2 regions of the Streptomyces sp. NPDC047315 genome follow, and region 1 is predicted to be linked to the other one. Evidence: riboswitches for the same ligand, from Rfam matches in the RefSeq annotation. Region 1 holds a riboswitch; the other holds the start of a gene.
The links. Region 1 has a riboswitch for glycine ahead of gcvT (glycine cleavage system aminomethyltransferase GcvT). Riboswitches for the same ligand answer to the same signal wherever they lie in the genome.
Positions count from the first base shown of each region.

Region 2: another riboswitch for glycine. It lies ahead of gcvP (aminomethyl-transferring glycine dehydrogenase); the one in region 1 lies ahead of gcvT (glycine cleavage system aminomethyltransferase GcvT).

Region 1 covers NZ_JBEYTZ010000011.1:73,092-80,455, forward strand. Annotated here, with positions in the region: gene ABZ842_RS15130 (ABC transporter permease) at 1-375, opposite strand, end outside; gene ABZ842_RS15135 (enhanced serine sensitivity protein SseB C-terminal domain-containing protein) at 862-1,656, opposite strand; gene ABZ842_RS15140 (enhanced serine sensitivity protein SseB) at 1,902-2,690, opposite strand; gene ABZ842_RS15145 (AAA family ATPase) at 2,746-3,525, opposite strand; glycine riboswitch at 3,759-3,852, shown strand; gene gcvT (glycine cleavage system aminomethyltransferase GcvT) at 4,021-5,148, shown strand; gene gcvH (glycine cleavage system protein GcvH) at 5,308-5,685, shown strand; gene glyA (serine hydroxymethyltransferase) at 5,747-7,006, shown strand; gene ABZ842_RS15165 (L-serine ammonia-lyase) at 7,188-7,364, shown strand, end outside.
Region 2 covers NZ_JBEYTZ010000071.1:1,200-8,563, forward strand. Annotated here, with positions in the region: gene ABZ842_RS38100 (glutamate--cysteine ligase) at 1-412, opposite strand, end outside; gene ABZ842_RS38105 (hypothetical protein) at 926-1,513, shown strand; gene ABZ842_RS38110 (DUF5999 family protein) at 1,832-2,029, shown strand; gene gcvP (aminomethyl-transferring glycine dehydrogenase) at 2,151-5,033, opposite strand; glycine riboswitch at 5,217-5,314, opposite strand; gene ABZ842_RS38120 (PRC-barrel domain-containing protein) at 5,440-5,850, shown strand; gene ABZ842_RS38125 (DNA polymerase IV) at 5,733-7,259, opposite strand; gene ABZ842_RS38130 (MerR family transcriptional regulator) at 7,334-7,364, opposite strand, start outside.

The DNA of each region.
Region 1 (7,364 bases):
CGAGATCCGGGCGCCGTACACGATCCGGCTGAAGACGTCCCGGCCGTTGTTCGGCTCGACGCCCAGCAGGTGCTCTGAGCTGATGCCGCCGAAGGAGCCCTTGGGGGTGTTGAACAGCGGATCGAGCTTGTCCTGGTGGAACTTGTTCGGCGGATGTCCGAACAGGTCGACGATCAGCGGAGCGAAGATCGCGACGAGCACCAGGAAGATGACAACGATGCCGCCGGCCAGCGCCAGCTTGTCCTGCTTCAGCCGTGACCAGGCGATCTGCCGCAGCGACCGACCCTCGACCGACTTCCTGACTACAGCCGCCGCGACATCGGTGGACGCGGTCTTGTCCGCTTCCGTGCCCGTGTCGTGCATTGGTGCCGTCATCGTGGTGGGGACCCCTCCCGGCCGGAGGTGACCGGCCCGTACCCGCCGCTGTAGCGGCTCGTTTTCAACTTCTGGTGCGCGAGGAGCAGTTGGTACGAGATGTACGTGTTACCCGGCCGTACACCCGGGCGAATCTCCCCTTGGTGCGGGAGTCTTCAACGGTCGCGCGATCAGCCGCCAGACCCCCAGGGCAATGGTTGCTCAAACGTGATGCGCGTAGAGGGATTCCGTTATCCGGACGGCGGCACGGGCTGAGCGGGGCCCATCTTCCCCTTCACCAGGGGGAGTTGAGCCAACGTCCGATAATCGGTGAATTGCATTCCCTGCAATTCCCGCCGATTCACCTGTGATTCCAAGGGCCCAGGTGGGGATGCTCCCTAAATTCAGTTCACACATGAGGGAGTTGGGCAGAGAAAACGGGACCGTCTCCCAACGAGAGGTCCCGTGCGGGGTGCTGCTGCGGAAGCCGGAGCCGGGCCCGGTCGGTCAGTGACCGGCCACCGGCGGATAGCCGTAGCCGCCGGGGACGGCGCCGGGCGCGCCGCCGTGGGCGTCCCGGTCGTAGAAGGGTCGGGCGTTGGCGCGCAGCCACATCCCCACCGGGTCGTACTCGTCCGACAGCGCCACCGTCGACACCGGGAGCCCCTCGGGCACCGCCGTGATGGACTGCTGCATCATCGCCCGCACCGCGTCCACGGACTGCCGGCCGGTGTCGTACAGGTCGAGGCCGATGGCCAGGTACGGGGCGCCCAGCGCGGGTTGCACCCAGGCGCGGCGCAGCGAGCGCACCGCGGGCGTGTGGTGCGCGTTGCGCGACAGCAGTGCGTAGAAGTGCGGGATCTCCAGGGCGGGCTCGGACAGCCGCAGCGGCCCCGCGGGCATCCGGTCGAGGCCGGTGACGATCCTGCGCAGGTCGGGCCAGGGGATGCCGACGCCGCCGCCGGGCGCGTGCGGGTTCAGCCAGATGCCCCAACGGTCGGGGAAGAGGGCGCGGGCCGCGTCGAGCCCGGTGACGACCTCGTGGGCGCGGTTCCAGCCGGAGACGGAGAGCTCCTGGGCGGAGGTGACGGCGGGGGCGTAGCCGACGCCGTCGACCTCCAGGTTTCCGTACTGGGCGTCGGGGGAGCCGGGGCGGCCGTGCCACAGGAGCATCCAGATGCGTCCGGCGCTCGGGTCGGCGAGCGCCTGGAGCAGCGCCTCGTACGCGTCGTACCGTCCGGGGGTCACCTGGCGGAGCATGTGCTCGATCTGCCCGGTCGCCGCGGTGCCTGACGCGCTCACCCTGTTCCGCCCCTTCGTGCCGACCCTGTCTCGAACCTGCCCCGCTGCTCGCCCCGTGGAACAACCGGTGGTGACGGAGCCAGCTTAAACGGGACGCCCGACAGCACGCGGCCCCTCTCGGGTGCTTCACCCGCGTCGGGCCCGCGGAGCCGCCCACGGGGCCCGCCATCCGCTCGTGGAAGCGCTGTGTCCACCCGTGTGGAGCCCGGCGTCCGCCCGCGCCCCCGCGTCGGCCCGTGACGCCGCTACCGCCGCTCGTAGAAGGGGCGGACCTTCGCCAGCATCCACTCGCCCACCGGGTCCTGTGCGACGTCCAGCAGGACCAGGTTCACCGGCCAGGGTGCCTGGACGCGGCCGAGGGCGCGCCCCAGCGCGTCGAGCGGGGCGGACTGCTCGGCGGGCCCCCACGCGGAGAGCTGGACGCCGATGAAGAGCGACGGGTCGCCGCCCTCGATCGAGGCCAGCGCCCGACGCGCGGTCATCACCACGCCCGCGCCCTGGAACTCCTCCGATGCGACGCTCAGGAACTCCACCGGGTCCTCCTGCCAGTCCGGCTCGAACAGCCGCACCCGGCCGCCGCTCGCCGAGCCGGCGCCGAGGTCGCCGCCGGGGAGCGCGTCCCCGAGCGGAGGCCGGCCGTCGCGGCACAGCTCCGCGACCGCGGGCGGCGGCAGCGGGACGCCGACCGTGCCGCCCGGGTTCACCGCGATGCCCACCTGCGGCTGGAGTCCGCGGGCGAACTCCCGCGCCGGCGCGACGACGTACGAGACGTAGTCGCCGACGCAGCTGCGGTACTGCTGCTCGGAGCTGAACACCGGTACGTACGCGGCGCCGTCGATCTCCATCATCGGCAGGTCGAGCTCGCGGCTGTCCGGGGCGCCGCCCTGCGGCAGCGGCACCCATATCTCACTGCGGCCCAACACCTCGACGAGCCGTGCGCCCGCCCCGGGGTCGCCCAGCGAAGCGGCGAGCGCCCGCTCCAACTCGTTCGCGGGCCACGCGCCCGTCTCCAGCAGCTCCATCGGTCCCGTCATGCCCATCCCGCTCCGCACCTCTCCCCGGCCTCTCCCCGACTCGACCGCAAAGACTCTAGGGGGTGTCCACCTCGCCGCCGCGCGCCGGCTGTGCGCCGCGGAAGGCGATGCGGGTGAGGGTCGTGGCTGCCGGGCGGTCGAGCAGGGTCACGGAGGCGCAGCCGGGCGGGACGACACCGGCCTCCGCGTCCGCGATCAGCCGGCCGGCGGCCCGGCGGTGGCGCGCGAAGGCGTAACCGGAGACTCCGCGTCCGCGCTCGCGCTGGCCCTCCCGGGCCACCTCGGGCGGGACGTCCAGCAGGAACAGATGCAGGCCCGTGCCGCGCCGCCGGGCCTGGCGGGCGAGCCAGCGGCGCACCCACGCCTGGGTGCCGCAGTCGTGGACGACGACGCTGCGGCCCGAGCGCAGCGCCTTGCGCAGCCCGGCGTAGTGCGCGACGCGGACGAAGGGGCGGTACAGGGCGTACGGCAGGAAGTGCGGCATCGCCGTGTCCCAGCGGTCGCGGGTGTCCTGGGAGTCGATGCGCGGGCCCCGGAACGTGCGTCTGATCAGGGTGGACTTGCCGCTGCCGGGGAGCCCGGAGACCACGACGACGTCGCCCGCCGCAAAGGTGAGTGAGCGCGGGCTGCGCCCCGAGCGGCCCCGTAGGTCTCGTAGATCCTGTAGGTCCCGTAGGTCCTGTAGGTCTCGTGGGGCGGATGCTTCCGAAACCGCAGCCGGTGCCGGTGCCGGTGTCGGCGGCGCTGGCTCCCCCACCCGCTCCCGCACGGGCACCTGTGGCTGTGCGGGCACCCCCGCGGTGTTGGCGTAGGCACCGGAGTGCTGCAACGTCATCACACCCTCCTCCCCCGGTTCAGGTCACCCACACACATGCCCATGGAGCGTAAAGAAATGGTAATTCGCCGCCACTGATTTCTTCGGTGATCCACCGCGCCCGGTGTTGCGCGCCGGTCCGGATGCGCTCCGGGCGCGCTCCGGAACGCACGGGACCGCGGACGATCAGGTCCGCACTCCCCCTTCCCGCCCGCGCGTGCAATGATGTGCGCGCCAACTGCATACCGGCCGCTTGAATCCACGCGGGAGAGTCCCGGCACGTCCGCCGGGCGCCGAAGGAGCAAGTTCCTCCCTTGAATCTCTCAGGCCCCGTACCGCGTGCGACGAGGCAGATCTGAAAAGCGGGCCGCATCAGCCGGCTCCACCCAAGGTGCAAGTCACGACCGTACGCCCATCAGTACGTACGATCGCGACGAACCTCTCAGGTTCCGATGACAGATGGGGAGGATCGTCCTCGTCGTCATGTGTTTCCGTCATGTCCTGGGAGAAGCGTCCATGAGCCCGTCCGCGAACACCGCCCCCCGCCGCACCGCCCTCGACGCGCTGCACCGCTCGCTGGGCGCCACCATGACCGACTTCGCCGGCTGGGACATGCCGCTGCGGTACGGCAGCGAGCGCGACGAGCACAACGCCGTGCGCACCGCCGCGGGGCTCTTCGACCTCTCCCACATGGGCGAGATCACCGTCACCGGCCCGCAGGCCGCCGCCCTGCTGGACCACGCCCTGGTCGGCAACATCTCCACCGTCGGCGCCGGCCGCGCCCGTTACACGATGATCTGCCGCGAGGACGGCGGCATCCTCGACGACCTGATCGTGTACCGCACCGGGGGTGCGGAGTACATGGTCGTCGCGAACGCGGGCAACGCCCAGATCGTCCTCGACGCCCTCGTCGAGCGCTCCGCGGGCTTCGACGCCGAGGTGCGCGACGACCGCGACGCGTACGCCCTGATCGCCGTCCAGGGCCCGGCGTCCCCCGGCATCATGAAGTCCGTCACCGACGCCGACCTCGACAGCCTGAAGTACTACGCGGGCCTGCCGGGCACGGTCGCGGGCGTGCCCGCGCTGATCGCCCGCACCGGCTACACCGGCGAGGACGGCTTCGAACTCTTCGTCGCGCCGGAGCACGCCGAGGAGCTGTGGCGGGCGCTGACCGAGGCCGGGGCGCCCGTGGGCCTGGTGCCGGCCGGGCTGTCCTGCCGGGACACCCTGCGCCTGGAGGCGGGCATGCCGCTGTACGGGCACGAGCTGACGACCGCGCTCACCCCGTTCGACGCAGGTCTCGGCCGGGTCGTGAAGTTCGAGAAGGAGGGCGACTTCGTGGGGCGCGCCGCGCTGACCGAGGCCGCCGCGCGCGCCGAGTCCGCGCCGCCGCGCAAGCTGGTCGGCCTGGTCGCCGAGGGCCGGCGGGTGCCCCGCGCCGGCTATCCGGTGGTCGCCGACGGCGCGGTGATCGGCGAGGTCACCTCCGGCGCGCCGTCCCCGACCCTCGGCAAGCCGATCGCGATGGCGTACGTCGACGCGGCGCACGCGGAGCCGGGGACGGCGGGCGTCGCGGTCGACATCCGGGGCGCGCACGAGCCGTACGAGGTCGTGGCGCTCCCCTTCTACCGTCGCCAGAAGTGAGCCACGGCCCCCTCCGCCCCCCTCCGCCCCCCTGCGCCCCCATTCCCCTCTCGTTCCCTTCGGCGGCTGTCCTGCCCGGCCACGGGAAGTGACCAGCGGCACGTCAGTGCGCCGCCCGTCCGTCCATCCGCCCTTTCCGCATACAGGAGAATTCAGGTCATGAGCAACCCCCAGCAGCTGCGTTACAGCAAGGAGCACGAGTGGCTGTCGGCCGCCGAGGACGGCGTGTCGACGGTCGGGATCACCGAGTTCGCCGCGAACGCGCTCGGTGACGTCGTCTTCGCCCAGCTCCCCGCGGTGGGCGACGACGTCACCGCGGGCGAGTCCTGCGGCGAGCTGGAGTCCACCAAGTCCGTCAGCGACCTGTACTCGCCGGTGTCGGGGGAGGTCACGGAGATCAACCAGAACGTCGTCGACGACCCGTCGTTGGTGAACAGCGCCCCCTTCGAGGGCGGCTGGCTGTTCAAGGTGCGGGTTACCGGCGAGCAGGACGAGCTGCTCACGGCCGACGAGTACGCCGCGTTCGCCGCGGGCTGACGGTCACACTCCGTACGACCACAGACAGCACACAGGGATCAAGGGACACAGGGACTCACACATGTCGCTTCTCAACACCCCTCTCCACGAGCTGGACCCGGACGTCGCCGCCGCCGTCGACGCCGAGCTCCACCGACAGCAGTCGACCCTGGAGATGATCGCCTCGGAGAACTTCGCTCCGGTCGCGGTCATGGAGGCCCAGGGTTCGGTCCTGACCAACAAGTACGCCGAGGGCTACCCCGGCCGCCGCTACTACGGCGGCTGCGAGCACGTCGACGTGGTCGAGCAGATCGCGATCGACCGCATCAAGGAGCTCTTCGGCGCCGAGCACGCCAACGTGCAGCCGCACTCGGGCGCCCAGGCCAACGCGGCGGCGATGTTCGCGCTGCTGAAGCCGGGCGACACGATCATGGGTCTGAACCTCGCCCACGGCGGGCACCTGACCCACGGCATGAAGATCAACTTCTCCGGCAAGCTCTACGACGTGGTCGCCTACCACGTGGACGACGCCACCGGTCAGGTCGACATGGCCGAGGTCGAGAAGCTGGCCAAGGAGTCCCGCCCGAAGCTGATCGTGGCCGGCTGGTCCGCGTACCCGCGCCAGCTGGACTTCGCCGCCTTCCGCCGGATCGCGGACGAGGTCGGCGCGTACCTGATGGTCGACATGGCCCACTTCGCGGGCCTGGTGGCGGCCGGGCTGCACCCGAACCCGGTGCCGCACGCCCACGTCGTGACCACGACCACGCACAAGACGCTGGGCGGCCCCCGCGGCGGCGTGATCCTCTCCACCGCCGAGCTGGCGAAGAAGATCAACTCCGCGGTCTTCCCCGGCCAGCAGGGCGGCCCGCTGGAGCACGTCATCGCGGCGAAGGCGGTCTCCTTCAAGGTCGCCGCGTCCGAGGAGTTCAAGGAGCGCCAGCAGCGCACCCTGGACGGCGCGCGGATCCTCGCCGAGCGGCTGGTCCGCGAGGACGTCACCGAGCACGGCGTATCGGTGCTGTCGGGCGGCACGGACGTGCACCTGGTCCTGGTGGACCTGCGCGACTCCGAGCTGGACGGGCAGCAGGCCGAGGACCGGCTCCACGAGGTCGGCATCACGGTCAACCGCAACGCCGTCCCGAACGACCCGCGGCCCCCGATGGTTACCTCGGGCCTGCGGATCGGTACCCCGGCGCTGGCCACCCGCGGCTTCGGCGAGGAGGACTTCCGCGAGGTCGCGGACGTGATCGCGGAGGCGCTGAAGCCGTCGTACGACGCGGCGGCGCTGCGTGATCGGGTCTCGGCGCTGGCGGCGAAGCACCCGCTGTACCCCGGCCTGTAACCCGTACGTTTGTACGAGGTGCGGGGGCATCGCGCACACTGAACGGTGAGCCGGTGCCCCCGCTCGTACGTCACCCCCCGCCCCTTCCTCCGCATCCGTCCCACACGCACCGCCCGCACCGCTCTGCACCGCCTGCACTGCCGGCAGACAACGGCGTCTACCAACCCGCTAGGAGTTCTCCGTGGCCATCTCGGTCTTCGACCTGTTCTCGATCGGCATCGGCCCGTCCAGCTCGCACACGGTCGGCCCGATGCGTGCGGCCCGGATGTTCGCCCGGCGGTTGAAGAACGAGGGCCTGCTCGCCCACACCACCGCGGTCCGCGCCGAGCTCTTCGGCTCCCTGGGCGCCACCGGCCAC
Region 2 (7,364 bases), on a different contig from region 1:
GATCGGCCTGGGCGAGGGTCGGCAGAATACCGATCATCATGATCCCGGCACCGACTTCGCTGGCTTTGCGGTCGGCATATCCCAGACCGGCCCGCAGCTCTTCGGCCAGCTGGTCGAGAACGTGCCCGCCGAGCCGGTGGGGCACGATGTTCACTTCCAGGTTGAACATTCCGAGTTCGGTCTGGAAATCGCGACTCGCGATGCGTTCCAACACTTCCGCATTCATCATGCGGGGCTGCCCGTCAGTGCCCACGAGATTCAGCTCGATCTCCAGGCCCATCAGATTCTTCGGCCGGTCGAAGCGCTTCTCGTCCAACAGTCGCGCCAGGCCCGCGAGGCACTGCTGCAACTTCCGCCGGTACCGCTGGCGATCGGACAGCTCGAAACCGTCGGTGACGACCTTGTCCCCCATCGAAGTGTCCTTCCTCGGGTGGGCGCCACACGGCGTCGGCCGCTCGTCTCAGGGACGATAATGCCCAGACTGACTGATCCATAACGCAGCGGGGACGGCCCGGGACCGTTAGTGTGGCAGCTACGATCCCGCGGTCGACCAGCGGTGCGCCAGGACCACCTACCCCCACCCAGGTGTAATGGACACCCACCCCGCGGCAACTGTGGTGAAAAACTCCGACAGGTTTCGGCCTACCAAGGTTCGGGCAAAATACCAGGCCGTTGCGTGACGTACATCAGAAATCCGACACAACGCCCCCCGCACATAGACCTGAACCAGCCTTGTCGTGAATGGCGCGGGACGCTAGCGGAAACATCGTGCGAACACGTGTCGTATAAACTCCGCTACTGAGGCATACGGTTGGCGCCCGGCGGCCTTTCCAGTCCCCTTGGCCCCCGCGTGCCGACAACGCCGTCCGCACTGGCGCCCTTTTCACCGATTCACCGTGTCTCCCCGAGTGAGAGGCGACCCACCATGCCGCTGCATGTCCTCCAAGCCCCCGCGCCGGCTGTCCGCAGCGTTCTCGCGGCACTCAGTTCCCCTACCGCCGTCCGTGAGGACCGCACCCCGGCACTCAGGTCCGTCCAGGGACCCGTGAGCCCCGAGTCACCGCTCCCCCTCCACGTGCTGGACCAGGTCGTCACCGACGACACCGGGCCCCGCACCCGTCCCACGGGGTGGCGCTTCCTGCTCCGCGCCGACGACCGCAACGTCGCCGCGGCGGAAACCCTGCTGACGCCCGACGGCTGGGCCTTCTCGCACTTCTTCGAGGGCCCCTACCTCAGCTCCACCGAACTGGCCCTGCGGCAGGCGGAGTCGTTCTCGACCCCGTTCCAGCCGCGCCTGCTGTCCGTACCCGCCCTCTACATGCTCACCCTCTGGCTGCACGGCGATCCGGAGGCCGACGCCTCCTCGACCTTCCTCGCGCCCACCGACGTCCTGATGCCGCTGGCGCCCGCGCCGCCCGGCATCACCGCCCACCGGCCGTACCGGGTCGCGGAACTCCTCCCGGTGATGACCCTGCGACTCACCCCCGCGCCGCTCCTCGGCTCACCCGCCTGAAGGGGGCGGCCCGAGCGGCTTGATCCGTACCCCCCGCCGTGCGCCCCGCGACCGTTCGCCCGTTGCGGGGCGCACAGCCGTCCGCACCGGACTAGCCCGTTCCGACCATCGCGAACCACCCGAAAGGACAGTCGAGTTGAGCTGAACCATCCAGGTGGGTGATGCGTCCCTCACGAGTAAGACGAGCTGTCGCGAAATCCCTGCGGATCGGCGCCCGTGGGGCAACACTGGGAGCGGAACGACAGATACGGGGGAACGGCCATGACGGCACCATCTAGCCGCAGGACACACATCACACCAGAGCGAGAGAACCCAGCCATGTGCCAGCACCAACCAGCCTGCCCGACGTCAGACTCCGCCGACAGGGACGCCGCCCGTCTCCTGGCGCACCACCCCGAGCAGGGCTGGAGCCTGCTGTGCAACGGAGTGCTCCTGTTCGAGGACACGGGCGAGCTGCTGCCGGACGGTCAGGTCATCGCTCCGCACCGACCGCTCCAGACCAGCACGGCCGCATAGCCGGCACGTAGCAAAGGACGCGGCGCGGTACGAAGAGAGAAGAAAAGACGAAAGAGGGGCCGGACGGGACCGCAGAAGGTCTCCGTACCGGCCCCGATGCACGCCGCGGGGCGGCCGTGCGTCAGTTCTCGTACTCGTCCAGCGGCGGGCAGGAGCAGACCAGGTTCCGGTCGCCGAACGCCCCGTCGATGCGCCGCACCGGCGGCCAGTACTTGTCCGCGCTCGCCCCGGCGGGGAAGACCGCCTCGTCACGGCCGTAGGGGTGCGTCCACTCCCCGCCCAGCGCAGCCGCGGTGTGCGGGGCGTTCCGCAGCGGGTTGTCGTCCGCGGGCCACTCGCCCGAAGCGACCTTCTCGATCTCCGCCCGGATCGCGATCATCGCGTCGCAGAACCGGTCGAGCTCGGTCAGGTCCTCGCTCTCGGTGGGCTCGATCATCAGCGTCCCGGCGACCGGGAAGGACATCGTCGGCGCGTGGAAGCCGTAGTCGATCAGCCGCTTGGCGATGTCGTCGACGCTGACGCCGGTCGCCTTCGACAACGGCCGCAGGTCCACGATGCACTCGTGCGCGACCAGCCCGGCCGGGCCCGTGTACAGCACCGGGTAGTGCGGCTCCAGCCGCTTGGCCACGTAGTTCGCCGCGAGCACCGCGACCTGGGTGGCGCGCTTCAGACCCTCGCCGCCCATCAGCCGCACGTACGCCCAGGAGATGGGCAGGATGCCCGCCGAGCCCCAGGGGGCGGCCGAAATCGGGCCCACGCCCGTCTCGGGGCCCGCCGTCGGCTGGAGGGGGTGGTTCGGCAGGTACGGGGCGAGGTGCGCCCGGACCGCCACCGGACCGACGCCCGGACCGCCGCCGCCGTGCGGGATGCAGAAGGTCTTGTGCAGGTTCAGGTGCGAGACGTCGCCGCCGAAGACGCCCGGCTTCGCCAGCCCCACCAGCGCGTTGAGGTTGGCACCGTCGACGTACACCTGCCCGCCGGCCTCGTGCACCTGGGCGCAGATGTCGGCGACGTGCTCCTCGAACACCCCGTGGGTGGACGGGTAGGTGATCATCAGCACCGCCAACTCGTCCCGGTGCTTCGCTATCTTGGCGGTCAGGTCGTCGACGTCGACCTCGCCGTCGTCGGCGGTCTTGACGACGACGACCTTCATGCCGGCCATCACGGCGCTGGCCGCGTTGGTGCCGTGCGCGGAGGACGGAATCAGACAGACCGTGCGCTGCTCGTCGCCGTTGGCGCGGTGGTAGGCGCGGACGGCGAGGAGCCCGGCGAGCTCGCCCTGGGAGCCGGCGTTCGGCTGGAGGGAGACCTTGTCGTACCCCGTGACCTCGGCGAGTCGCTCCTCCAGCTCCCGCACGAGGGTGAGGTAGCCGTCGGCCTGGTCGACCGGGGCGAAGGGGTGGATCTGGCCGAATTCGGGCCAGGTCACCGGCTCCATCTCGGTGGTCGCGTTCAGCTTCATCGTGCAGGAGCCGAGCGGGATCATGCCGCGGTCCAGCGCGTAGTCCCGGTCGGCGAGTCGGCGCAGGTAGCGCAGCATCGCGGTCTCGGAGCGGTACTGGTGGAAGACCGGGTGGGTCAGGTACTCGTCGGTCCGCAGCAGGCCGTCGGGCAGCGCGTCCGAGGTGGTGGCGTCCAGCGCGTCGAGGTCGGCCTCGACGCCGAACGCGGCCCAGACGGCGGCCACGGCGCTGCGCGTGGTGGTCTCGTCGCAGGCGACGGAGACGTGGGAGTCGTCCACGAGGCGGAGGTTGACCCCGCCCTCGCGCGCGGCGGCGACCACGTCGGCAGCACGGCCCGGGACGCGCAGCGTCACGGTGTCGAAGTACGCACCGTGGACCACCTCGACCCCGCCGGCCGTCAGACCCGCGGCGAGCAGTGCGGCGTAGCGGTGGGTGCGCTCGGCGATGGAGCGCAGCCCCTGCGGACCGTGGTACACGGCGTACATTCCGGCCATCACGGCGAGCAGCACCTGCGCCGTGCAGATGTTGCTGGTGGCCTTCTCGCGGCGGATGTGCTGTTCGCGGGTCTGGAGGGCGAGGCGGTACGCCCTGTTCCCGTCGGCGTCGACGGAGACGCCGACGAGCCGTCCCGGCAGGCTGCGGGCGAACGTCTCGCGCACGGCCATGTAGCCGGCGTGCGGGCCGCCGAAGCCCATGGGGACGCCGAAGCGCTGCGTGGTGCCGACGGCGATGTCGGCGCCGAGCTCCCCGGGGGAGGTGAGCAGCGTCAGCGCGAGCAGGTCGGCGGCGACGGTGACGACCGCACCGAGGCCGTGGGCCTCCTCGATGACGGGCTTGATGTCCCGTACGGCCCCGGAGGCGCCCGGGTACTGCACGAGGACGCCGAAGACGCCGCGCTCGGCGATCTCGGCGGGGATGCCGTCGCTCAGGTCGGCGGTGACGACCTCGACGCCGGTCGGTTCGGCGCGGGTGCGGATCACGGCCACGGTCTGCGGCAGCGCGTCGGCGTCGACGAGGAAGACGCCGTCCTTCACCTTGCCGACGCGGCGGGCGAGCGACATGGCTTCGGCGGCGGCCGTGGCCTCGTCGAGGAGGGAGGCGCCGGAGGTGGGCAGGCCGGTGAGGTCGGCGACCGTCGTCTGGAAGTTCAGCAGGGCCTCAAGGCGGCCCTGGGAGATCTCCGGCTGGTACGGCGTGTAGGCGGTGTACCAGGAGGGGTTCTCCATGACGTTGCGCAGGATGACCGGCGGGGTGAAGGTGCCGTGGTAGCCGAGGCCGATCATCGACGTCATGACGGTGTTCCGGTCGGCGAGGTCGCGCAGTTCGGCGAGGACCTCGGCCTCGGTGCGCGCCTGCGGGAGGCCCAGGGCCTCGGCGCTCTTGATGACGTCGGGGACCGCGGCTGCGGTCAGCTCGTCCAACGAGCCGTACCCCACCTGCGCCAACATCTTGGCCTGGGCCTCGGCGTCGGGCCCTATGTGGCGCTGCTCGAAGGGGATGCCTCGCTCCAGCTGCGCGAGCGGGGTGCGGTTGGCGGTCATGTAGGCGGCCTCCTGGTCTGATGCGACCTGCGAGGGGCACCACGGCGCGGATGCCCTGGACGGCCTCCCCCTCTGTCATCTCAACCTGAGAGCTTCACCGGCCCGCCCGTTTTCGGGCGCGCCGGCTTTCACCGTCGGTGAGAGCGGATGCCGTCCGACGCCCGCTCTACTTTCCAGAGTGACCTCGTCCGTGCGGTACAGGTGCCTGAGAGATTCCGGGGAGGATTTGCTCCTTCGGCGCCGCCGGCGACCTTGCCGGTGGACTCTCCCGCACGGGGTCAGCAGCCGCTGCCAGCCTACCAGCGCACCCCTTGCCGGCTCGATCATGTGATCGCCCGAGTGGCCGACGCCCGCGATGTGCCCTTTCGTAAGCCTTAGGCAGCAGTTGCGACCCTCTGGAGGGACCGTGCAGACCGACATCGATCCGCGCAGCCTGATCGGGCGCAAGGCTTTCGACCGCGACGGGGTGAAGATAGGGACGGTCGACGAGGTGTACCTGGACGACGCGACGGGGTCACCCGAATGGGCCGCCGTCCGCACGGGGCTGTTCAGCCGGGACGCGTTCGTCCCCCTCGAACCGAGCACCGTCGTCGACAACGCGCTCCGCGTCCCCTACGAGCGCTCCCTGATCAAGGGCGCGCCGGACTTCGGGGTGGGCCGCCACCTCTCCCCCGAACAAGAACTCCAGCTCTACCACCACTACGGGCTCGAACTCTCTCTCCCCCCGGAAGCGCCCCCCGCCTCTCCCCCTTCCTCAGCTCCGTCCGCTCCGTCGGCCCCGTCCGCTCCGGACAGGTCCGCCGGCGACGACGGCTGATCCACCAGCGGCAACGGCTCGGACGGTGCGAGGTCCGGATCGTCCACGCGGAACGTCCGCACCCGCCCCGGTGCGCCCTGGGGCACCTCGAACCGCACGGTGACCCGCCCGACCCCGCTCCCCTGCACCCACCCCGCGCCGTACACGGCGTGCCGTACGTCCTGCCCGGCGGGCCACTGGCGTACGGAAGCCTCCGCTTCGGCCGGTCCGCCCCCGGCCGAGTCGCCCTCGCCCGCCCCGTCCCGGTGCGGCGCGGCGGACCCACCGGCCCCGTTCTCCTGCGACTGCCCAACACCGCTCGCACCGGCACCGGCACCGACCCCGGCCGCCCGGGCGCTGGCGGCCTGGGCGAACAGGTCCTCCTGCGTGTAGTCCGCGAGCCCCGACACCCCCACGCCGAGGAGCCGGACGCCGCCGGTGGTGTCCACCGCCTCCAGGAGCCGCGCCGCCGCCTCCCGGACCACCGTCGGGTCGTCCGTCGGCCCGCGGAGCGTCTCGGAGCGGGTCAGCGTGGAGAAGTCGTACCGCCGCACCTTCAAGACGATGGTGCGACCCGAGTGCCCGGACGCCCGCAGCCGCTGTACGCACCGGTCGGCCAGCCGCTCGACCTCGACGCGGATCCGCACCCGGTCGTGCAGGTCCACGTCGAAGGTGTCCTCCACCGACACGGACTTCGTGTCGCGCTCGGCGACCACGGGCCGGTCGTCGTGCCCGAGGGCCATCCGGTACAGCCCGGTCCCGTGGGCCTTGCCCACCAGCCGCACCAACTCGTCCTCGCCCGCCTGCACCAACTCCGCGCAGGTGGTGATCCCGCCGCGGCGCAGGTGCTCACCGGTGGCCGGCCCCACGCCGGGCAGGATCCGCACCGAGAGGGGCCCCAACAGCTCGCGCTCGGTGCCCGGCTCGATGAGGACGAGCCCGTCCGGCTTGGCCCGCTCGGAGGCGATCTTGGCGAGCATCTTCGACCCGGCCAGCCCCACGGACCCGGTCAGCCCGGTGACCGCCAGGATGTCCGCGCGCAGCCGCTCGCCGGCCGCCCGCGCCGACGCCGCGTCCCGGGCCGCCCCCGCGGCCTCCAGGTCCACGAACGCCTCGTCCAGGCTCAGCGGCTCCACCAGCGGGGAGAGCTCGCCGAGCAGCCGCATGACCTGCTCGCTGATGGAACGGTAGAAGGCGAACCGCGGCACCAGATACGCCGCGTTCGGCGCGAGGCGGCGGGCCTGCGCCATCGGCATCGCGGAGTGCACCCCGAAGACCCGCGCCTCGTACGACGCCGTGGCCACCACGCCGCGCGGGCCCAGCCCTCCGACGATGACCGGCTTCCCGCGCAGGCTCGGCTTCGCCGCCTGCTCGGCGGCGGCGAAGAAGGCATCCATGTCCAGATGCAGGATCGTCGGAGCGGCTCTCACGCCTCCGATGCTGCCTCATGCCACTGACAGCGCCCGGCAGGGCTGCCGTGCCGCGCCGGGCGCGGGAGCCAGGGTCAGCCTGCCCGGTCCCGCCTGCGGCGGGCC